Regions from separate parts of the Arthrobacter sp. S2(2024) genome, predicted to be linked through region 2. Evidence: riboswitches for the same ligand, from Rfam matches in the RefSeq annotation. Region 2 holds a riboswitch; each other region holds the start of a gene.
The links. A riboswitch is a leader RNA that binds a small molecule or an ion and turns the genes downstream of it on or off. The one in region 2 is predicted to bind cyclic di-AMP.

Region 1 (7,758 bases), on a different contig from region 2:
GCTGGCCGGGGCTACTGCGACGGCGGCATAGCTCTCGGCGCCGGAAACGAGGGACTGGGCGTAGGCCCGGATTTCCTGGGCCAACTTGGCAATGGACGTTCCGGCGGCCGCGGCCGTGTCCTCGTCAATGCCCATGTAGAGCACGAAACCGCGGGCCACATTGTCATTAGCAACGGGACGGATAGAGCGGTCCGCTGGAGCCAAGACCGGCGTGGGCGCAGTCATCGGCGAGGCCTCGTTGGCGGGAACAGCGCGGAGCTGGCCGTAGGAGTTGGGGTTATAGCCCTGGGGGACGTAGCCGGGTGCCTGGCTGCCACCCTGCGGTGCGGGCTGGGCGTAGGCCGGGCGGTTGCCGAAGCCGGGACGCAGGCCGGCGTTCGACGCGGCCTTATTGGCGTTACGGACGGAGATGTGGACGTATCCGGATGCAACTGACATGGAGTGCTTACCTCAAAGTGAATAGCCGTCATCGCGGCTTCGAATGCTGGTCTGGTCCCCGCAATGAGATGGGGAGGGGCGCCCGACGCTGGGCAGGGGGCGAATGCCTGAAACTTGTTGGGGTCTTAAGTTAGGCATGCATTCGACAACAGCTCATCGAAGTACCAGCGGGTGCGCTGGGCTCGATCGCTGCGGCTGCAGATGCTGTTGAGTTCTTGTTCACATTTGAAGTGTGCAACGTAACAAAGGGAACTTGCAAGTAACAAAGGGCCGGACCGTCCACATTTTGAGACGAATCGGACTATTGTGCCGCACATCACAATTCACACATGTCCAAATGTGACCCATTCTCGTTCGTCACACTGGCTATTCTTGGCGCAATATTCGAATAAAATTTGATGGATTTGCCGTTTTCTGAATCTCAAGCCACGTCACGCGCTTGCCTTTGAATCTCGAGATATGAAACAACCCTTGTCCAATCCTGGATCGGCATCTCGTGAAAATTCTTTGGCAAATCGTCTGCTAGGACCCCCGCAATGGCCCTAGCCTCACGCCGCGCTCGCACTGGATGTCGTTTTGAAGGCCCGTAACGACATCAGCTCCGTGGGCCCACGCCGCCAGGGTTCCCTGGCCGTGGGGCCACGCCGGCGAGGGTCCCTGCCTGAGCTTGCGAAGGCCGGGACCCGGTGGGGACTTGCGAGGCGAGGGTGGCGGTGGGGACTAGTTGGTGGTGCCGGTTCCTTGGGTACTTGATGTGGTGGCAGTAACGATCTGGATGGACTGGGCCGTGTACTTGTCCGATTCCTTGAGCGCAGTGACCCTCACGCTGGATCCGGATTTCACATCGGCGAGGGTCAGGGTGGTGCCGCCGCTTCCGCTTCCACGTTGCCGCAGGCCTTCAGCTACCACGACGTCCGTTCCCAGCGCATAGGTTTTCGTGAACCCGTCCTCGCTCTTGACGGTCATGGAACTCGCCGAGATGTCGGTGACCGTACCCAACTGACCCGCCATGGTGACATAGCTGCCGTTCTGGAGGACCACGTATTCAGAGTGGACCGCGGCGTTCAGGCCGCCCATGCCGACGCCGAGCCCGCCAGGGCCTGCGTTCGTGCCGCCCGGGCCACCGAATCCGCCCTGGCCGTTCTGCCCGGCCCCAGGTCCCTGCGCGTTGGTGGTATCCGCGGCCGCGGTCCCGTTGCCGGCGGCATATGCACCGGCTCCTGCCGCAGCAGCGACCACCACCGCGACGCCGCCAACAATGAGCCCCTTCTTCAGGCTCCAGTTCTTGAAAAACGAAGGTCGGGGCTGTCCGGCGTTGTATTGCTGCGGAGCACCCCACCCGGCGGCCGGCTGCTGGTTCGCCGGCGGCTGCGGAGCACCCCACCCTGCGGCCGGCTGCCCGGCACCAGCCTGCGCAGAATCATCAAGGGGGCGGATCACCGGCTGCGGGTGTCCGTTCTCCGGCTCGGAACCAGGTACGGAGGGGTTGTTTTGCTGATCCATGGTGTTCTCCATCGAAATCGAGACTGTTTGGTCGTGATTGTTCTTGTCCCAAACAGCGTCAGCCGCTTTGCTGTGCGTTGGCTGTGTCGAACTGAAGGCTTCCCTGTGACCTGCAGAACCGCCACAACCTCCGGACAGGTGGCTAGGCTGGGACTCACAGGGTGCTCACAGCAACGGCAAAGCACTGGCAAACCGGCAGATAGGAGAGTTGTCCCATGGCATCCTCGCACTCCATGACCAACAACCTTCCGCAACTCAGCCACCCGGACGGTTCCCCCATCCGTGCCCTTGTGGTTGACGACGAACCCAGCCTCGCCGAGCTCATGAGCATGGGCCTCCGCATGGCGGGCTGGTCGGTGGCGGTGGCGGGCGACGGTCCCGCCGCGGTAAAGCTCGCCAAGGACTTCCGACCGGACGTCCTGGTGCTGGATGTGATGCTTCCAGGGTTCGACGGCGTCGAGCTGCTCGGCAGGATCCGCGCCTTTGCGCCGGAGGTGCCTGCGCTCTTCCTCACCGCCAAGGACGACGTACAGGACCGCATCGTCGGGTTGGCCGCCGGCGGCGACGATTATGTCACCAAGCCCTTCAGCATGGAGGAAGTCCTGTTGCGCCTGCACCGTTTGGTCCAACGCTCGGGGGTGGCCGCGATGGACACCGCCGAGCTGGTGGTGGGCGACTTGACCCTGAACGTCGACACGCGTGAAGTTACCCGCGGCGGCGAGGACATCCCGCTCACGGCGACCCAGTTCGAGCTCCTGCGCTACCTCATGGAGAACCCCAAGCGCGTGGTCAGCAAGGCCCAGATCCTGGACCGCGTGTGGGACTACGATTTCGGCGGCCAAGCCAACATCGTGGAGCTTTACATCTCATACCTGCGCAAGAAGATCGAGGCCAACCACCCGCCCATGATCCACACGGTGCGCGGAGCAGGCTACGTCATCAAGCCTGCCGAATAGCCGGGGCGCCGAATGTCCGCACTCTCGGGTATCCCCCGCCAGACCGACCATAGCTGGTTCAATCCTTCAACCTGGCACTTGCGCACGCGCTTGATCCTTCTCTCCATGGCACTCCTTGTGGCCATCTGCGGTGCAGTCGGGGTGGTCAGCTATGCCTCCATGGATCTGTTCCTCACGAAGCAGCTCGATCAGCAATTGATGCAGGCCTCCCATGGCCGCCCGCCGCAAGGCAACCCTGGCGGCCGTCCGGACCCGCTGGACCCCCGCGGCCAGAGCATCGGCACGCTCAATGCACGCATCCTTGCAGGCCAGGTGAGCAGCGATGCCGGCTTCTTGTCCTCCGATGCCACACGTGCGCCGTTGTCGCCCAGCGACGCCCGAATCCTGTCGGCGCTCCCGTCCGATGGCCGCCCGGTTGATCGCACGCTGTCCACTGGCGGCTACCGGCTGGTGGCCACCGAAACTCCTTACGGCGATGTTGTCATCACAGGTCTCCCGCTCGCCTCGAAAGAGGACACCGAGGCCTCCCTCGTCTGGACCATGGTGCTGGTCTCCTTGGGCGGACTGGTCCTGATCGGGCTGGCCGGAACCGTGCTGATCCGCCGCACCATGCGGCCGTTGGAGCAACTCTCCGACGTCGCCACCAAGGTGTCGAAACTTCCACTCGACGCCGGTGAAGTGGCCCTCGCGGTGCGTGTTCCGGCGTCGGCGGCCCATCCGAGCACCGAAGTGGGAAGCGTCGGCCATGCTTTGAACCTGATGCTGGACAACGTCTCGAGCGCCCTCGAGGCCCGCCAGCAAAGCGAAACCAAGGTGCGCCAATTCGTCGCGGATGCGTCGCACGAACTACGCACTCCGCTGACCGCCATCCGCGGCTACACCGAACTCTTGCGCATGACCGAGACGTTCACCGAAGACGGGCGCAAGTCGCTGGGCCGGGTGCAGAGCCAGTCCGAACGCATGACCACCCTCGTGGAGGACCTCCTTCTCTTGGCCCGGTTGGACGAAGGGAAGGCCCCGGAATTCACCGATGTGGACCTCACGCAGTTGGTGATCGAGACCGTCAGCGACGAGAAAGTCATGGCTCCCGAGCACATCTGGCAACTCAAGCTCCCGGATGAGCCCCTCACGGTCCGCGGCGACACCACCCAACTCCACCAGGTTTTGGCGAATCTGCTCTCCAACGCCCGCAAGCACACCGAGGCGGGAACCACCGTGGTCACGGGCGTGATGCGCTCCGCCGATGGCAGCGCCGTGGTGACCGTGACCGACAACGGCCCGGGCATCCCGCCTGAATTCCAGGGCAGGATCTTCTCCCGCTTTGCCCGTGCCGACGCCGCCCGGTCCGGCTCCGAGGGCACCTCCGGCCTCGGCTTGTCCATTGTGGAATCCATCGTTCAGGCGCACGGCGGCACGGTCGAAGTGGCGTCGCGGCCTGGCCGGACGGAGTTCGCGGTGCGGCTCCCGGCGCTCAGGACTGCCCCGGCCTGACGGGCGAACCAGAAGAGTACGACGCCGGTGCCCGGCGCGCGCAAGTCGACGCACCGGCGTCGTGATCTCCGTTACCTAAATGTGACTTAAGCTGGATCCTCCTGTACCGTCGAATAGGTGCGCTGGATCATTCCGGCCACCGCCGGGTAGGCGCCGAGCTCTGCCACTCCCCGGTGCCCAACAGTCCAGGCAGAGACGGGGGACCCAGGTCTCCGGGCAAGCGCTCATGTTGAGCCAGCCCTAGGGGTGAAGCCGTGCCGCCACGTTCCGCTGTGGCCACGGCCGGATGACCTCATCCGAATCCGACAGCTAACTCCGCAGGCGTCGAGAGGCAATCACCATGTCTGATTCCAAGGATCAGTCGCGCCCTGTTGCGCGCCACCGCGGCGAACCTGCCCGGAGAAACAAGTCACGTTCCACGCTGAGGCGAGCCGCCTCGAACCTCGGCACCGGCCAGCGCATGGCAGTTGTTGCCGGCGTCGTTGCCGTGTTCCTCGGCGCAGGCGCTGCCACCCAGGCCGCCGGACAAGCCATCAACGCCCAGGACATGAGCCGCACGTCCGAATCCCGCACGGTGGATCACTCAGCCACGCCTTCGGCCACCGCCACGCCGTCGGCGAGCGCAAGCGCGATCCCCAAGCCGAGCACTGCGTCGACGCCAAGCCAGGCGGCCGCGCCCGCTCCAGCCGCCGTCGCGCCCCAGGCTGCCGCACCGGCCGCACCCGCTGCACCCCCTGCTCCAGCGGCACCGGCTGCACCAGTCGCCGTCGATGATCCCTCCGGCGCCCAGGCCTACGCCGCAAGCATCCTTCCCTCCTACGGTTGGGGCCAGGGCGAAATGTCGGCCCTGATCACCTTGTGGAACAAGGAATCGGATTGGCGCACCACTGCCACCAACGCCTCCAGTGGCGCTTACGGCATTGGGCAGTCGCTGCCGGCCGAAAAGATGGCGTCCGAAGGCGCCGACTGGCAGACCAACTACCAGACGCAAATCCGCTGGGGCCTGAACTACATCAAGGAACGCTACGGATCGCCGTCCGCGGCATGGTCCTTCCACTTGGCCCACAACTGGTACTAAGCCAAGAGCCAACCACAAAGTACGTCGAGGTCCGTCCCTTCCGGGGCGGGCCTCTCCGTTTCTTGGCCAGGCAAGTGATGCGCCACGCTGGTCACACATCCACAGCCACGTCACAGGTTCCGCCTAAAGCCTTCATATTCGGCAACGGCACTCTGGATACATGACGCTCATCGAATCCACCTCCGGAACCCTGAAGGACCCCGCGGTGGTGCCGCCGGGCCTTCCCATCCAACCCAGCACTCCCATCCAGCGCGGCACGGGGCGGCGCGCCCCCGTGGACACCCACACCGCCATCCCCGTCCTCGACGTCACCATCCCCGTCTTCAACGAGGAACGCGATCTCGAAGAGTGCCTGCGCAGGCTTCACGGCCACTTGCGCGAATCCTTCCCGCATGGCTTCCGCATCACCGTGGCGGACAACGCGAGCACGGACGGCACGTTGAAAATCGCGGAGCGCGTAGCCCGGGAACTGCCTGAGCTCGCGGTTGTCCACCTTGACGAGAAGGGACGCGGCAACGCCCTTCGCAAGGTGTGGCTTGCATCGCCGTCGCCCGTTCTGGCTTACATGGACGTTGACCTTTCCACTGACCTCGCCGCACTGGCGCCCCTTTTGGCGCCGCTGATCTCCGGCCATTCGGACCTCGCCATCGGCACCCGACTGACCCGTAACTCGCGGGTCGTCCGCGGCCCCAAACGCGAGTTCATTTCGCGCGGATACAACCTGATGCTGCACTCGTTCATGGGTGCCCGCTTCAGCGATGCCCAGTGCGGCTTCAAAGCGATCCGGGCAGACGTCGCCCAGCAGATCCTCCCGCACACCATGGATAACTCGTGGTTCTTCGACACCGAACTCCTGGTCCTCGCCGAACGCTGCGGCCTCCGGGTCCACGAAGTTCCCGTCGACTGGATCGACGATCCCAATTCCAGCGTCGACGTGGTGCGGACCGCCCTCGCCGACATCCGCGGCATGGTCCGGCTCACCCGGGATCTCGTCTCGGGCCGCATCCCCATTCCGGAACTGCGGGCGGCACTTGCACGCGGGCCGCTCCCGGCGTCGTCCCGAATCGCCGAGCAAAGCCCGCGCAGCAGCCTATTCGGGCAATTGGTCCGGTTCGCCGCGATCGGCGCTGCGTCCACCCTCGCCTATGTGCTCATCTTCCTGTTCTGCCGCGGCTTCATGGACCCGCAGCTGGCGAACTTCCTGGCGCTGCTCGTCACGGCCATCGCCAACACCGGCGCCAACCGTCGCTTCACCTTCGGCATCCAGGGCGGCAATCCCGTTCGGCACCACTTCGAGGGGTTGATCGTCTTCGGGATCGGCCTCGCACTCACCTCCGGGGCCCTCGCCTTGGTGCACAGTACGACGACGCCGGACCGCTGGGGCGAGCTCCTCACCGTGGTCGCAGCGAACCTCGCCGCCACGGCAGTCCGCTTCCTGTTGTTCCGCCTTTGGGTCTTTCGGCAGCCTGCGGCGCCGTCGGCTGAACCCATGACACAAGCCAAAACGCGCACAGAAACGGCAGCATCATGACCTCCACGATTACTCCCGCAAGCACAGGACCCGCCGCCGGAAATGCTGACGCCGGCCCCGCCGTCGGGATTGCCGACGCACCGCGCCACTCGGCACGCCCGTCAACCCCGGATGCAACGCCCCGCTGGACCCGATACGCCTTTGGCCGGCAGCCCCGTTGGGTACGGCCGTCCGCCGCCGGGCTCCTCGTAGCCACCGCGTTCCTGTATCTCTGGAACCTCGCGGCCACCGGCTACGGAAACTCCTTCTACGCAGCGGCCATTCAAGCCGGCACCAAGGACTGGACGGCGCTTCTGTTCGGTTCGCTCGACGCCGGCAACGCCATCACCGTGGACAAGCCTCCGGCCTCCTTGTGGATCCCTGCTTTGGCGGGCCGGATCTTCGGCTTCTCTCCCCTGAGCATGCTGGTTCCCGAGGCGCTGATGGGCGTGGCCGCCGTTGGATTCCTTTACTTGACGGTCAAGCGGGTTTCCGGACCAGGCGCTGGCTTGTTGGCCGGTGGCGCCTTGGCACTGACCCCGGTGGCGGCGCTCATGTTCCGCTTCAACAATCCCGACGCCATGCTGACTCTCTGCCTGGTCCTGGCGGCGTACTTCACTACCCGCGCCATCGAACGGGCGGGCTGGAAGTGGCTCGCCGCTGCCGGCGCTGTAGTGGGCCTCGCGTTCCTGAGCAAGATGCTGCAGGGTTTCCTGATTGTTCCGGGCCTGGGACTTGCGTATCTCTGGGCCGCACCTACCCCGTTGCGGCGGAGGCTGCTG
Region 2 (7,758 bases):
ACTTCTTGAGTCCCGCCGCCGACACGCTGTGGCCCGTGTCCGTGTTGGTGCATAGGTGGAGTGTCTCCAGTACCTGCATCTCCGGTTTGTTGAGCCGTTCCAAGGCGCGCTGCACGCTGACGCGGGCGCTTGCCCGCGCCGCGAGCGCAGCGAAGTCCGGGACCACCGGGGAGATGAGGTCCGGCCGCGCGGCAAACAAGGCCCGCAGCGAATCATCGCTGCGCGCTTCCAGTTCCTTGCTGAGCGCGCGAATAAGGGACATCAATTCAACGTTACAGCCAGCCGGGTCCGCCGTCGGGCTTTCCGGCTGCTCATTGCCGACGCCGCGCCCACACAGCGTCCACCACCAGCGCGGCCATCAAAATAAAGGCGAGCGGCAGCCCGTAGAGAGCGGCGGACGTGACCCACACCGGTGCCACTCCGTTGGCGAAAGCGATCCCCATGACGGCGGCTACGGAAGCCAGGGACAGGACTGCGACGACGGCGGCAACGATCGTGAGCGGGCGGCGGAAGTCGTGGGGAATCATGGAAGCAACGCTAACAGTCCCGGGCCGCATCCCCTGTTCCAGGCGAGGGTGCAGCCTGGCCGCGGGCAAAAGGCGGCGGGACCTGCCTGCGGGGTCTCAAAGCGCGAATCGGTGGCCGGGCAGGATAACCTTGAAGCAATAGACCAACATGGTCCAGGCAGTCACCCCTATTCCCGCAGTCTCCTGCGGATGCGGTGGCGTGCCGGCTGTGTCTCGCAAGTAAGAACGAAGAAGGTTGATTACGTGCCCACCGGCAAGGTCAAGTGGTATGACAAGGAAAAAGGCTTCGGATTCCTCGCAGCAGAGGACGGCCAGGAAGTGTTTCTGCCCAAATCCGCACTGCCCGAAGGCGTAGCGGATCTCAAGGCAGGAACCCGGGTTGAGTTCGGCGTCGCCGACGGTCGCCGGGGCGCCCAGGCGCTGGGCCTCCGGGTCCTGGACAAGTTGCCTTCCATCGCCAAGGCCAAGCGCATGAACGCCCGCGAGCTCGCTCCGGTAGTCCAGGATCTCGTATCTGTACTGGACAACCTCTCCGGCACGTTGTCCGCCGGCAAGTACCCTGAAGGCGCCAAGGGCAAAGCCATCGCAGCAGCCCTGCGCAAGGTTGCCGACGAGCTGGAAGCCTAAACCTGCCATGACATCAACGGCGAAACCCCGCACCGGCATTCCTGTGTGGCGCGTCGGCAAGCCGGACGCTTTCCTGGCGGCCGCCGTCGACGTCGCCCGCAATGCGGTGGAGACCATTGCCAAGCCGGCAGAAATCGGGCCGCATATTGCCGCGCGCTCGGAAGGCGAACGCGTCGTCACGCACCTGTTCGAATCGCGGCTGGCCGGGTACGGCGGGTGGCAGTGGTACGCCGTCGTGACCCGCAACTCGCGCTCCAAAGTGGTCACCGTCAGCGAGCTTGGCTTGCTGCCGTCCGAGGACTCCATCCTCGCTCCTGAATGGGTGCCGTGGGCAAAGCGCGTCCGTCCGGAGGACGAGGCTACCGCGGCAGAGGAGGCGGAGGAAGCCGGCGTCCCCGTTGACGCGGACGACGACGGCGACCCTTCCCGTGAGGACGTCGCCGCCCCGGGTGACGAACAAGAGAGCGACGACGCCGACGACATCGAGGCTGACTAGCCCTTGGCGGACCCGGCGAGTGAATTTCGTGAAGGTGGCAACTGATGTCCACCTTCAAATCGCTCGGTGTCCTTAACTACCGCATTTGGTTCATCGGTGCGCTCGTTTCCAATATCGGCACGTGGATGCAACGGACTGCCCAGGACTGGCTGGTCTTCGCCCATCTGAGCAACCACGATGCCGGTGCGATGGGCGTGACCTTGGCCCTCCAACTGGGTCCACAGCTTTTCCTGGCGCCGTGGGCCGGACTGCTTGCCGACCGCTACAGCCGGCGCAGGCTCCTCGTCATGACGCAATCGGCCATGGCGGTCCTGAGCACGGGCTTGGGACTCCTGGTCCTAAGCGGTGCGGCCCAGTTGTGGCATGTCTACGTGTTCGCGCTCTTGCTTGGCGTCGTCTCGGCACTTGACGCCCCCGTCCGCCAGACGTTCGTGTCCGAGCTGGTCAAGGACGACTATCTTTCCAACGCTGTCGCGTTGAACAGCGCATCCTTCAACGTCGCCCGCATGATCGGTCCCGCGGTGGCCGGCGTGTTGACGGTGGCCGTGGGGCCGGGCTGGGTATTCATGATCAATACCCTGACCTTCCTCGCGATGCTTGGCGCGATCCGGGCCATTCCGCTTTCCTCCTTGCGCGTCCAACCCCGCGCCGCCGCTGGCAAAGGCCGCATCCGTGAAGGGCTTCGCTACGTCCGCAACCGCCCGGACATTGTGGTTGTCCTCGTCGCGATCTTCATCATGGGCACGTTCGGACTGAACTTCGTCCTCTTCATCGCGGCCATGGTCGGCACGGAGTTCGGCATGGACGCGGGGGCATTCGGGCTGCTCAACTCGGTCATGGCGATCGGCTCCGTCGCAGGAGCATTGCTTTCCGCCCGGCGAGGGAGGCCACGCATGCGGCTCATCTTCGCGGCGGCAGGCGGGTTCGGCCTCGCGAGCGGGCTGGCCGCCCTCGCGCCGAATTACACCATGTTTGCCTTGGCGCTGATTCCCTGCGGACTGTTTGCCCTGACCATGATCACGAGCGCCAACGGCTACGTGCAGTCCACCACCGAACCTGTCATGCGCGGCAGGGTCATGGCACTCTACATGGCCATCTTCATGGGTGGAACGCCCATCGGTGCACCGTTCGTCGGCTGGGTGTCCAACGTCGCCGGACCCCGGTGGGCAGTGGGAGTGGCCGCTGCCGCGGGCGCCAGCACCGCCGTCGTCGGCATCGTGTGGATCATCCGCGCGCGCCAGTTGCGGCTCCGCTTCGACCGCAGCGCCGGCGGGATGCGGTTCTTCCGGATTGAGTCCCAAGGCGCGGGTCCAGCTAATAGGGACGCCGTTAAAAGGGACAGCGCCGCCCGGGATCCCCACCCGGACGACGCTGACCAGCCCTGACCGCGGGAATGCGGCAGGCCCTTACTTCTTCAGTTCGCCCACCACGAAGTCGATGCTGGCGAGCAATGCGGAGACGTCGTCCGGCTCGATGGCAACGAAGGTAGCGATGCGCAGCTGGTTGCGGCCCAGCTTGCGGTAGGGCTCCGTGTCCACGATCCCGTTGGCGCGGAGCACCTTGGCGATGGCCGCGGCGTCGATCGAGTCATCGAAATCGATCGTGGCAATGACGTTGGAGCGGTCCTCGGCCTTTGCCACGAACGGGGTGGCGTAGTCGGAAGCCTCTGCCCAGCTGTAGATACGGCTTGCGGAGTCCGCGGTGCGTCCGGAAGCGAAATCCAGGCCACCGTTCTTGTTGAGCCACTGGACCTGGGCATCCAATGTCACCAAGGTGGACAGGGACGGCGTGTTGTAGGTCTGGTTGAGCTTCGAGTTGTCGATGGCCGTCTGCAGGTCGAGGAAATCGGGGATCCAGCGGCCGCTTGCCTTGATACGGGCGGCGCGCTCCAAGGCGGCGGGGGAGAAGAGGCCGAGCCACAGGCCTCCGTCGGACGCAAAGTTCTTTTGCGGGGCGAAGTAGTAGACGTCGGCTTCGGCAACATCAACATCCAGGCCGCCGGCTGCGGACGTCGCATCCACCAGGACCAAGGCGCCGTCGTCGCTGCCTTGAACCCGCTTGACCGGAGCGGCGACACCCGTCGAGGTTTCGTTCTGTGGCCACGCGTACACGTCCACGCCTGCTTCGGCCTGGGAAACCGGCCGGGTACCAGGCTCGGACGTGATGATGGAGGAAGCTTCAAGGAAGGGTGCCTTGTTGGTCGCCGAAGCGAACTTGGAACCGAACTCACCGAAGGAGAGGTGCTGGGCCTTCTTCTCGACCAGGCCGAAGCTGGCGACGTCCCAGAACGCGGTGGAGCCTCCGACGCCGAGGATCACCTCGTAGCCCTCGGGCGCACGGAAGAACTGGCTAAGTCCCTCGCGGACGGAGCCCACCAGGTTTTTGACGGGTGCTTGGCGGTGGGAGGTGCCGAGGATCGTTGTCGAGGCGGCGGAGAGGGCCTCGATCTGCTCCGGGCGGACCTTGGAGGGCCCGGCGCCGAAGCGGCCGTCCTTGGGCAGCAAATCGGCGGGGATGGTGATGCTGTTGTCGCTCACGGGATGCTCCAATGGTGAAGTAGCGGCCTAGATGGGTCGTGGCAGGTGGCAAGCTGCCCCTTCGACTCCCCAATTCTGCCTGACACCGCAGGCGGGGGCAGAACCGAAGGTGTCATAGTCCGCCACGTGGAAACCATTGTTCGGCCGGCTCAGGAGAGGACGGCGGACCGGGCGGTGGACAAGCGCCGGAATTATCCGGAGTAATTCCAAATAAGCTAAGCTTGGAGCTGGCGAAAATACGCAAGATACTGCGCTCGAGGAGCTGAGCTGGATGACGGATCTGATCGATACCACTGAGATGTATCTTCGGACCATTTTGGAGCTTGAAGAAGAGAACATCGTGGCTCTTCGCGCCCGCATCGCCGAGCGCTTGCGGCACTCCGGCCCCACCGTTTCCCAGACGATCGGGCGGATGGAGCGCGACGGCCTGGTGATTGTGTCCAACGACCGGCACCTTGAGCTGACTGAAACGGGCCGGAAACGCGCCACCGAGGTCATGCGCAAGCACAGGCTCGCCGAACGGCTCCTGGCAGATGTCATTGGACTGGACTGGGCCTACGTGCACGATGAAGCGTGCCGTTGGGAGCATGTCATGAGTGAGCGCGTGGAACGGCGGCTCTATGAGTTGCTGGACCACCCCACGGAATCGCCCTATGGCAACCCCATTCCCGGACTCGAAGCGCTGGGTGGAGCCGCGTCTCACGCCTTTACGGATGGCGTGGTCAACCTTCTTGACGCGATGAACGAATATTCACCTGAAAACCGGGTCACCGTCAGCCGGCTGGCTGAACCGATCCAGGTGGAACCGGAACTTCTGGTCCAGTTGGACGAGGGCGGAATCCGCCCGGGCGCCAGGGTGTCCCTGGAGCGCGTAGGGGAGTACATCTCCGTTCGCGTGCCCAATATCGAGGGCGCGCTGGAGCTGCCGCCTGAGGTCGCCTCGCACGTGTTTGTCACGGTCGCCTAGCCGGCCCGGCGGGGTCGCCCGCAAAGATAACGAAATTATTACCGTGGGGCTTAATCCCCTATAGTTAAATACTGGCGCCGATACCAAAGCGTTACCTGATCCGAAGCCGAGTTCTGCCAGCGGATCAGGTGGATTAGTCCATTCACTGGCAGAAACGGAGGAACCACCATCGGCTGTCGAAAGACGGCCTTGGGGTGAAGTCCGTAGCGGAAGTGCAAACAACGCAAGGCCCCTCCGGGTACCTTGCGTTTCGTGCGCTTCGCGCGGACCGGGTCCACGATCTCTCTGGCCCGAATCCGACAGCTAACTTCGCAGGCTTGCCAGAGAGGAAAACCTTGACCACGCAGAACACCAGGGGCCGCAGGCGCGCGTCCGGTCCTACTGCTGAGCTGCGGAGCACAAGCGCCGTCGAGCACGAGCGGCCGCGCGATCCCCATCGCGAACTTCGCCGCCGCAAGGGTCCTTTGCGGCAGATGGCCGAATTCGCCGCCGCGAGCGGAGCGGGACAGAAGGCCGGAGTGGCCCTCGCCACGACGGGCCTCATCCTGACAGTCGCCATGCCGGGCACCGGCGCCATGACGGCCACGGCGGATTCAAGCCAGGCCGCCTCGGCTGTGGGCACCCAGCCCGAGATTCCGGCCGCGGCAAGCGCCACGATCGACTTCAGCCGTGCCGCAGTGTCAACCACTGCGGATCCGGACAGCAAGCTCAAGCAGCTCTTGAGCGCACAGTCCGTCGGCACCATCAAGACCTCGTCCTCCAAGGGCACCCTGGGGGCGCCCCTGGACACCCTGACCACGGCCTCGCCTTTCGGCTACCGCGTGAATCCCATCACGGGCGGTTTGGGGGAGTTCCACCGCGGCCAGGACTTCGTGGCCCAGTGCGGCACCCAGGTCCATGCTGCCGCGGCCGGCAAGGTCACCTTCGCCGGCTGGCATCCGTATGGCGGCGGAAACCGCATTGTGGTGGACCATGGCAACGGCCTGGAAACCACGTACAACCATTTGTCGTCGTTCAACGTCCAGGTGGGCCAAACGGTTGGCCGAGGCGATGTCATCGCATTGAGCGGCACTACGGGCGCCTCCACGGGCTGCCACCTCCACTTTGAAGTCATGGTCAACGGCGACGTCGTTGACCCCCTGGGCTGGCTGTAGCCGATCCGATGGAAGTCTCTCGCATGCTTGTCACGCTCCGTGACCTGAATGTGACATTCAGCCAAAACTCATGTACCGTCTAACTCGCATCAACTTTTAGAGAGTTGATGCACTCGGGTGGATTGCCTAGCTCTGCCACTGCCCGAGGTTCCGTTCGCAAAACATCGTCTGGCAGAGGCGGGGGACCCACTTTTGGTCATCTTCACCGATGGCCTTGGGGTTAAGTCGCACGACTTCCGAGAGGGAGGAGTGTGGCCGGATGACTCCCATCCGAATCCGACAGCTTACCTCGCGGGCATAGGGAGAGGCCTCTTAACGTGTCTTCACGCTCTACTGTTGCGCGCCACCGTGCCGCGGTCACCAAGACCAACTCGCTTGCCGTTATCGCTAAGACTGTCGGCAGCAACGCCGGTGGCGTAGGCCGTCAGGCAGCCGTTATCGCAGCTGCTTCCGGTCTGGTGCTCACTAGCGGTATCGCAGCCAACGCTGCAGAAACCAACGTTCCCCGCGAGTCCACTTCGACCTCCGCCCTGGAAGTCCAGTCCATCGCCCAAGCCAGCATTTCGGCCGACTCCTCCGTCGCCATCAAGTACGAACGCCCGGTGGTTTCCACCGAAGCTGCTCCGGTTGTCGCAGCTCCGGTTGCCACCCAGGAAGCCGCTCCGGCTTCGCAGGCTGCCACGGGTGCCGCTACCGGCTCCTCGACGCTTTCTGTGACCGCTGCTGTTTCGCCCGCCACGAAGGTTGCCAGCGGCAAGGGCGCAGCGATTGCTGCCGCAGCTTACGCTCAGCTTGGCGTTGCCCAGGACTGCACTGCCCTGGCCTCGAACTCCCTGGCCGCTGTTGGCATCAACTTCCACGGCTGGCCGGCAGACTACCTCTCCCTTGGCCGTACGGTCAGCGCTGCTGAAGCGCAGCCGGGAGACCTGGTCTACTACCAGAACGGTGGCATGGGCATGGCCCACATCGCTGTTTACGTCGGCAACGGCATGGCAGTCCACGGCGGCTGGAACGGTGGCACCACCGCCCTTTACAGCGTCAATGTCGGCTCCGGCCCGGTCTTCATCCGCGTTGGTGGCTAAATAGCCCCGGTTACATAGCTTCACTGGAACATCCCCGCTGGTCCGCCGGTGGGGATGTCCTGTTTTAACGAGCGTGCGCTTACGTGTCCGGCACATGAACTTTGACCGACACTGCGCTGGAACCCCCGCATGGATTCGTTGATCTGGCCTTCTGGTGTTTACTCTTAGGTTGTCGATCCACAGCCCGTACATGCAGAGGGCAGCCGGCCCTCGCGCCCCTGACGGGTGCGGCCGTGAAGAGGTACGTGCATGCGCACACTCGTTCTGAATGCTGGATATGAACCGCTGGCGGTAGTAACCTTCCGCCGGGCGCTGGTCCTTGTGCTCACCGGAAAAGCGAGCGTAGTGGCCGAAGGCGACGAGCCTGT
Region 3 (7,758 bases), on a different contig from region 2:
GCCTGCCAATGACGCGCTCGACGCCGCCAGCATCCTATCGCTCATGACGCTCGGCGCGGCGAAGGGCGACGTCGTCGTGCTTCGGGCCGAGGGCGACGGCGCCGACGCTGCCCTCGATTCCCTGGTGACACTGTTGGAAACGGACCTCGACGCGGAGTAGGCGCCTCCCCCTCAGACGCTCGCTCACCGTTGATTAGCGAGCGAGCGTTACGTCGATTGCGCTCATATCTGAGCGAGCGTCCGGGATTTTGCGCTCATATCTGAGCGAGCGTCTGGGGGGCCGCGCCGGGGGCGGGATACCGCTTTAGGCGAAGGCGGAGATACCCGTGATCGAGCGTCCGATGATCAACGCTTGGACAGTCTCTGTGCCTTCATAGGTATGGATGCCCTCTATGTCGGCGAAGTGCCGGGCCACGCGGTTGGCCAACAAGATCCCGTTGCCACCGAGCAAGTCGCGCGCGTTCGAGGCGATGCTGCGGGCAGTGCGGGTGCAGGTGAACTTCGCGAGCGCCGCCTGCGCGGGAGTCAGCACGCCCTCATCGTCCAGCTTGGTCATCTGCATGACCATGAGCTGCATGGTGGCGAGCTCCGAATGCATCCGGGCAAGTCGCTCCTGCACAATCTGCGAAGCGGCCAGTGGGCGGCCGAACTGCCGGCGTTGGGCCGCGTACTGCACCGCGGTTTCGTAACAGGCAGTGGCGTGCCCGACGGCGGACCAGGCCACTCCCAGCCGGGTCGCCAAGAGCACCCGGGCTGTGTCCTTGAAACTCCGGGCACCCGGGAGCGCGTTTTCCGCCGGGACGAAGACATCCTCAAGGCGGATGTGTGCCTGCCAGATTGCCCTGAGTGACAGCTTGCCTTCAATGGTCGTGGCGGAGTACCCGGGGGAATCCTGGGGGACGAGGTATCCGTGAACCTGCCCGTCGTCGCCACGGGCCCAGACGACGGTCAGCCCGCCGATTGAGCCGTTGCCGATCCATTTCTTTTCACCGTTGAGCACATAGCCGCCATCGACGGCGGTCGCAGTCGTCTCGAGTCCCACCGAATCGGAACCGTGCGCGGGCTCGGTCAAGGCGAAAGCGCCATATTCCTCGGCCCGGGAAAGCACGGGAAGCCAACGGTCCTGCTGCTCTGGGGAACCGCATTCCGCCACGGACCGCAAAGCCAAGCCGCCCTGGACAGCGACCACCGTGCCGATGGAGCCGTCCCCGCGGCTCAGTTCCATGGTGACCAGTCCAGCGGCGGTTTTGCTCATGGCCGGGAACCCGTCGACGTTGATTCCGTCGCGCAGCAGATCAATTTCACCCAGGCGCTTCACCAGATGGAGCGGATACTCCGCGCGCTCCCAGTACCCCGCGATGACCGGGAGCACGTCGTCCTGGACAAAGGTCCGCGCGCGGTCCCAGTAGGCGCGGTCTTCGCGGCTAACGTCCTTGAAGACGGAGGCCGGGTCCGGGTCCAGGGATTCGTTCAGGACATACTCGGGCTCCATGGTGCCAGCCGGAAAAGCTGCGCCGACCGGGAATATGGCATCCAGTTCCTCGGAAGCGCTGTTGGACATCGTCGTCATGGGGGATCCTCGCTCGGGGTTGCGATCTACGACTCCCAGCATGCGCTGACACTCAGTTTCATGTCAAGGAACTCAGTTCCAACCATGGACTCTGCTGGATCGAACTAAGCCAGCGCGTCCCGAACCGCTTGAATGATCTCTTCCGTACCCGCTGCCGGATCGAGGACAGCAACCACGACGGCGGGACGGCCGCCTGGCGCGGACGCGGCACCGGCTGCGTCGCTACCCGCCTCGCCGGTTGAAACATGGGCGAAAGTGTCCGCCAACGCGCCCAATTCACGCCCGAGCCGCGCGGCCAGCTCTTCGGCTTCAGCTTCCCGCACATCGCGCTCCGCGCCCGTGACGCGCTCCGCACCCGCCTCGCGATCGCCAGCAGAAATAGCGCGCAGCCACTGGCGCAAGACGCTGTTGTGCACAGCAACCACCGAAGCGGCAAAGGCCACGGCCGTGACCTCGCGGCTTTCGCCCTCGGGCAGCGCGGAAAGAAGATGATTCCGGAAAGCCCGTTGATAGCGATGCGTCATGACCAGTTCACGGTCACGAAGAGCCGGCACTTGATGCAGAAGCTTGTAGCGGGCGAGGGAGGTTTTCCGGTTGCCCACATGGTGGCCAAAAACGAAGAGCGCGGCATCCACGACGACACCCAACGGATCCGCCGTCGTCCGCGCAAGGAGGTCCTGGACCCGCGCCAGAATACGGTCGTGATCAGCGAAAACAATGTCCTCTTTGGAGCCGAACTTGCGGAAAAACGTGCTCCGGCTGATCCCTGCGGCATCGGCCAGGTCGTCCACGGAGGTCGCGTCATAGCCTTGCCGCACCAGTAGATCGATTGCCGCGGCCACGGCGAGCGCGGGATCCGGATTGGCGGGGTAGTTGACCATAGGCGTGAATCTAACACGGCGGCGTAACCGCACAGCCTTGAGCGCGGCTAGGCTTCTGCCATGGCATTGATAGCTCCCCGCGTGACGCCTGGCTTGCCCGCGGACGACGCCCGTAACCTGGCGCGCTCACTCCAGGACAGCAACGACATCACCGTCTTCGTGGATGGCACGGTCCACCGGCTGCCGGATGAGGCGAGGGACGCCGTCGTCGACCTCCTTGGCAGGCTGGGCCGAGGTGAAGCTGTGACCGTGAGCAGCGTCGAGGAAATGCTCACGACGTCGAGGGCGGCCGAACTCGCGGGAATCTCGCACACCTACCTGCGGAACATGACTGACCGTGGCGAAATCCCGGTGGAATACCGCGGCACGCATCGGCGCATCAGGCTCGCGGACATCATGGCGTGGCTGGAAACCCAGAAGAAGACGGCCGCGGCGGAAGAGGAAAGCAACAAGTAGAAAAGCTACGCGAGGGCGGCCTTGAGCGCAGCGTGGACCCAGTCCCGGTAGCGGTCCAATCCCCAGGCGAAGTCCAGCACGAGTGACCGGTAGGTGTCCGGATGACCCACCGACCAGATCACGGCAGCGGCTTGCTCGTCGCTCATGCCGGAGCTCAGTGCCCCGCGCCGCCTGAGCGCGGCCGCAGCTTCCGCATAGTTCCGTAGCCGGGTTTCGGCCCGGTCCCGCTCCACTTTTGCGGCTTCGGCGTCGACGGCGGAGGCCTGCCGCATGACGGTGAACAATTGGGTGCTCCGCGGATTCACCTCGGCAAACCAGTCGGCCAACAGCGCCAGGACCGCTCCGGCGTCGGCGGCTGCGGCAGTCCGCTCGCGCATGGTCTCCGGCACGGAACGGGGGGCGTCCGGACCCGCCGCCGTCGCGTCGACCACGGCGGAGAGCAGCGCAGCCTTGTTGCCCACGGAGTTGTAGATGGTCTGGACGGCCACACCTGCTTGCTCGGCAACGGCCCCGATAGTGGTGGCCACATACCCTTTGCTCAGAAACAGCTGACGGGCGGCCTCCACCACGGCAGCTTTGGTTGCGACAGCTTGAGCTAAGCGCCTGTCATTTTGCCGGATTTCCACGAAAAAAGAATAGCATTCCAGTGACTGGAATGCTATTCTAATGACCTCGGACACCTCAGGAGGCTTCGCGATGGACAGCAATGAGGCAGTGAACACGGTAATTGTGGGCGCCGGGCAGGCGGGGCTCGCCACCGGATACCACCTGAAGAAACACCGGCAAGATTTCCTCATCCTGGACTCGCAGGCCCGCGTCGGCGACGTGTGGCGGAGCCGATGGGATTCCTTGCGCCTCTTCACCCCGGCGCAGCACGATTCCCTTCCCGGCCTGCCGTTTCCAGCCGCCCGAGGGACCTTTCCCGGCAAAGACGCCATGGCCGAATACCTCGAGAATTACGCCACGAACTGGGAACTCCCGGTAAGCCATGGCGCCCGCGTCGTCGGCATCGAGCGGGAGGACGGCCGGTTCCGGGTGCAGTCCAGCGCCGGGTCGATCCTGGCGAGAAACGTTGTTGTTGCCACGGGCCCGAATACACAGCCACGGGTCCCGGCGTTCGCCAGGGATCTCGATCCCGGCATCCACCAACTGCACGGAGCGAAATACGCCAACCCGGACTCAATTCCGCCCGGAGATGTCCTGGTGGTCGGCTCCGGCACCTCCGGCGTCGAAATCGCCTTGGAGCTCGCACTCACGCACCGCACCTACATCGCAGGAAACCCTCCGTTCCACATTCCAGGCCCCGTGACGCGATACGCCGGCGGGCTTTGGTGGCTCTTCATCCACAAGGTGCTGAACAGATCCACCCCTATCGGCCGCAAGGTCGCGCTCGGGTTCACCCAGCACGGCGCGCCACTGATCCGGACCTCAACGCGGGAGCTCGACGCCGCTGGAGTCACCCGCCTGCCACGCCTGAAGGGCACGCGCGATGGCCAACCCCTGACCGATGAAGGTCACGCGATACCGGTGTCCACGGTCATCTGGGCTACTGGTTACCAACCGGACTTTGGCTGGATCCAAGGACTTCCCACGGATGAGGACGGCTGGCCGCTCACCCTCCGGGGCGCCGTGGAACAACTCCCAGGACTGTTCTTTGTGGGCATGCCCTTCCAATACGGGTTGACCTCCGGCCTCGTGGGCGGGGTCGGCCGCGACGCCGAACACGTCGCGGGACTCATCGCCGGCCAGGCCGGGCAAAAACGGGTCACCGCGCCCGTTATTCAAATGTGACTTTGCATGCCGGCTGTTGTAACGTCGAGGGGCGACCCGGTCCCCAACCGGGCCGCTTCCGGGTTGACGCCGAGCTCTGCCGCAACCCGGAATCCGCCAGACCCGCGGCAGAGACGGGGGACCCAGAGTCTCCGGGCCTACTTCAGGCCCTTGGGGTGAAGCCGCCACGCGCGGCCGGACGGCCTCGTCCGAACCCGACAGCTAACCTCGAAGGCGTTGAGAGGCAATCACCATGTCCCCAACCATGGATCAGCCTCGCCGTGCCCAAGTGGCGGGCGAGAGCACCAAACCAACCGGACGTCGTCGGGCCACAGACAGCGAACCGTTCATCGCTGCGCCGGCTTCCGAACCTTTGAGTTCGACGGCGGCGCCCACCCCCACGGCAACACCGACGACGGCGGCACCCACCACGCGCGCGGCCGCCCGCGCAGCCGAACGGAAGCGGGCCTCAGAAGCCAGCGAAACTGCGGCCATTGAAACAGTGCCTGCCGCGGCGGCAGAACCTGCCACCGCGGCCGTACCGACTGTCGCTGCCGAGACCGCGGCTCCTGCGACAGCTGAGCCGGCCACCGCGGCCATACCGACGGTGTCTGCTGCGACCTTGGCTCGCGCGGCAGCAGAGTCGGCCAAAACCGAGAACGCAGCCACAACGGCACTTCCCGCGGCAACCCGCGCCGGCGCCGGTCCGGCGCCCCTTACCGGTTCCTCCTTCAGCCGTGAACCACACGCCGTCCTCAAGAAGGCCGCCGCCGTCCGGACGATGAGCAACCGAATGGCAGTGGTGACAGGTGCCCTAGGCATCTTGTTGGCCGCCGGCTCCCTGGGACAAGCCCTCGAGTTGCCCTTCTTCGGCCAGGAATCCCGCGCCCAGGACGCTGCCAGCGCAGACAGCCAGGACTCCACGCAATCCGGCGCTCCTTCCACGACGCCAAGCACCTCCCCCAGCGCTGCGGGATCACCTTCGGCAGCTACCCCGAGCGCCAAGTCCGGCCAGGCCGGGGACCCGGCGCAGCATTCGCCGCAAGGACCGGTAGCTGTGGAACCGTCGAGCGTCCCTGCACCGTCGATCTCCGTTCAGGTTCCGGCCCTCCCGTCAGCGCTGCCCCCAAGCCTCACCCCGGCGCCTGTTCCTTCCACCCCGGTTCCGGCTCAGCCTGCGCCGGCTCCCAGCCCCGGTCCGACCGGACCCGCTAGCCCAACCCCGACACCGGATCCGACGGATCCAGCGTCTCCGACTCCCGCACCCACAGGTTCTTGGAAGCCACGGACCCCGGCCAGCCCCACACCGACGCCACCGCCTACCCAACCGGGCGTCGATCTTGGGTCGATTCTGGACGCAGCAACCAAGGCACTGCAGTGAGGATGGGAGGGCATCGAGCATTTGCCGTCGAGTGGCACGGACGATGCTGCCGGAACACCCGGACGCAGATGATTCAGCACCGCCCGGACCGCTGGCGCTGCAGCCTTCAGTTGAGGCAGTTCAACAAGTAGGCCAGCGCGGTTTCCGGTACCTGCGCTTCAAATCCGCGGTCGGCCAGCCCAGCGGCGCGCCTTGAGCGTTGCGTGGAGTTCGAGCCGGGTGGCGCCATTCAGCGGATCCGCTCCGATAAGCTGGCGGACCCTGGCCAGTCGGTTGTAGATGCTGCTGCGGTGCAGGTGGAGCTTCGAGGCCACATCCTGAACGGAGCCGTCGCTGTCGTAAAGCAGTTCGAGCACGGGCAGCAGCTCGCCGTTGCGGTCGGCGTCCTCGATCTCCTGGAAGTGCACGGAACCCGAATCGTCCCAGCCCCCGGGCGCCTGTAGCCGTTCGAACAACTGGTAGATCCCGGCCGAGCGGCTGTCCACGAGCTCGCCGAGCGGAGGATCGACGGCGGCAGCCTGGGCCGCGAGCTTCGACTGCCGGTACGCCCGGCCCAGTTGGCGAATAGCCGCAAACGGCTCGCTGATGCCAAGAATGACGCGGTCCACTTTTCGGCCGGCGCGCTTGGCGAGTTCCAGCTGATAGTGGACCAGGACCTGGGCATGCTCTGCCCGTCCGCCCGTTTCGCGGAACAACAGGACCGAGTGCGTCTCAGTCCCGGCGCTGAAAAGCACGGAATCGACCCCGATAGTGGCCTGCAGTGCGGCGGAACGGTGTGTCAGGGTCGCCGCGATCGGATCAGAGACACCGCCGCTGTCCGCAGCATCGAGCACGGTAACCAGCTGCCACGGTCCCCTGCCTTGGATCTCCTTCCATCCCGCCACGGCCGCCACCGCGTTGGACTCGCCTTGGCATGCAGCGAGGAATTCCTGCTCACGGCGTCGCCGGAACTCCGATTCCGCCGTGTTGGAATCGAGCAACAACCCCGCGAGGAGGTCCAACTCGTCCCGGACACCAGGCAATTCGGCGAGTATCGCCGTCGCGGTCTGCTCGTCAAGGTCCTGCTGGACCCAGAGGTACCCCACACGGAATCCGCGCACCAGCAACGGGACGCAAACGCGCCCGACCATCCCGAGTTCTTCATTGGCGGGTACGACGACGGGACGCACCGCGGTTGCGATGCCGTGCGAGAGCTGCCAGGCGCTGACGTCCACCGGGACACGCTTGCTCAGGAGGAAATTCACGCGCACGCGGTCGGCGTGGGACTGGTTGGAACTGTAGGCGAGCAGCACGCCGTCGAGGTCTTCCAAGGAGAGGCCGCGGCCCAACTTGAGTGCTACGTCCTCGACGATTTTCTCCACGTCTTGCTGCATGGAGAAAACACTACTTTGCCCCACGAACATCAGGCGACACCTGACGCCCTCAATATCGACAAATGTCGAGTCGGGGGCGGCAAAAACCGCGGAATTCCAGGGAAGTCGGCAACCGTGACGATCGCCTTTCCTGTCGGCTGGCTCACAGCGGATTTATTCTGGAAGCACAGTCCCCCGCAGAGAAAAAGGCCGTTGAAGCCTTTCGAAGATGGAGCCCAAAATGATCATCGGTGTCCCCAAAGAGATCAAGAACAACGAATTCCGCGTTGCCATCACGGCCGCGGGCGTTCACGAGTTCCGCACCCACGGCCACACCGTTCTGGTGGA

Region 1: another riboswitch for cyclic di-AMP. It lies ahead of VLA65_RS09810 (hypothetical protein); the one in region 2 lies ahead of VLA65_RS02625 (M23 family metallopeptidase).
Region 3: another riboswitch for cyclic di-AMP. It lies ahead of VLA65_RS14025 (hypothetical protein); the one in region 2 lies ahead of VLA65_RS02625 (M23 family metallopeptidase).

The regions. Positions count from the first base shown of each region.
Region 1 covers NZ_JAYKZI010000004.1:80,369-88,126, forward strand. Annotated here, with positions in the region: gene VLA65_RS09790 (winged helix-turn-helix domain-containing protein) at 1-438, opposite strand, end outside; gene VLA65_RS09795 (hypothetical protein) at 1,159-1,941, opposite strand; gene VLA65_RS09800 (response regulator transcription factor) at 2,157-2,897, shown strand; gene VLA65_RS09805 (sensor histidine kinase) at 2,910-4,388, shown strand; cyclic di-AMP (ydaO/yuaA leader) riboswitch at 4,553-4,726, shown strand; gene VLA65_RS09810 (hypothetical protein) at 4,729-5,466, shown strand; gene VLA65_RS09815 (bifunctional glycosyltransferase family 2/GtrA family protein) at 5,627-6,997, shown strand; gene VLA65_RS09820 (glycosyltransferase family 39 protein) at 6,994-7,758, shown strand, end outside.
Region 2 covers NZ_JAYKZI010000001.1:582,195-589,952, reverse strand. Annotated here, with positions in the region: gene VLA65_RS02660 (helicase-associated domain-containing protein) at 1-262, opposite strand, end outside; gene VLA65_RS02655 (hypothetical protein) at 312-527, opposite strand; gene VLA65_RS02650 (cold-shock protein) at 771-1,154, shown strand; gene VLA65_RS02645 (DUF3027 domain-containing protein) at 1,162-1,650, shown strand; gene VLA65_RS02640 (MFS transporter) at 1,695-3,035, shown strand; gene serC (phosphoserine transaminase) at 3,057-4,187, opposite strand; gene VLA65_RS02630 (metal-dependent transcriptional regulator) at 4,459-5,154, shown strand; cyclic di-AMP (ydaO/yuaA leader) riboswitch at 5,280-5,487, shown strand; gene VLA65_RS02625 (M23 family metallopeptidase) at 5,490-6,308, shown strand; cyclic di-AMP (ydaO/yuaA leader) riboswitch at 6,454-6,620, shown strand; gene VLA65_RS02620 (NlpC/P60 family protein) at 6,626-7,390, shown strand; gene VLA65_RS02615 (HNH endonuclease) at 7,640-7,758, shown strand, end outside.
Region 3 covers NZ_JAYKZI010000006.1:103,220-110,977, reverse strand. Annotated here, with positions in the region: gene VLA65_RS14055 (HPr family phosphocarrier protein) at 1-160, shown strand, start outside; gene VLA65_RS14050 (acyl-CoA dehydrogenase family protein) at 305-1,561, opposite strand; gene VLA65_RS14045 (TetR/AcrR family transcriptional regulator) at 1,675-2,451, opposite strand; gene VLA65_RS14040 (helix-turn-helix domain-containing protein) at 2,512-2,907, shown strand; gene VLA65_RS14035 (TetR/AcrR family transcriptional regulator) at 2,913-3,533, opposite strand; gene VLA65_RS14030 (flavin-containing monooxygenase) at 3,604-4,698, shown strand; cyclic di-AMP (ydaO/yuaA leader) riboswitch at 4,783-4,928, shown strand; gene VLA65_RS14025 (hypothetical protein) at 4,943-6,058, shown strand; gene VLA65_RS14020 (PucR family transcriptional regulator) at 6,217-7,431, opposite strand; gene ald (alanine dehydrogenase) at 7,652-7,758, shown strand, end outside.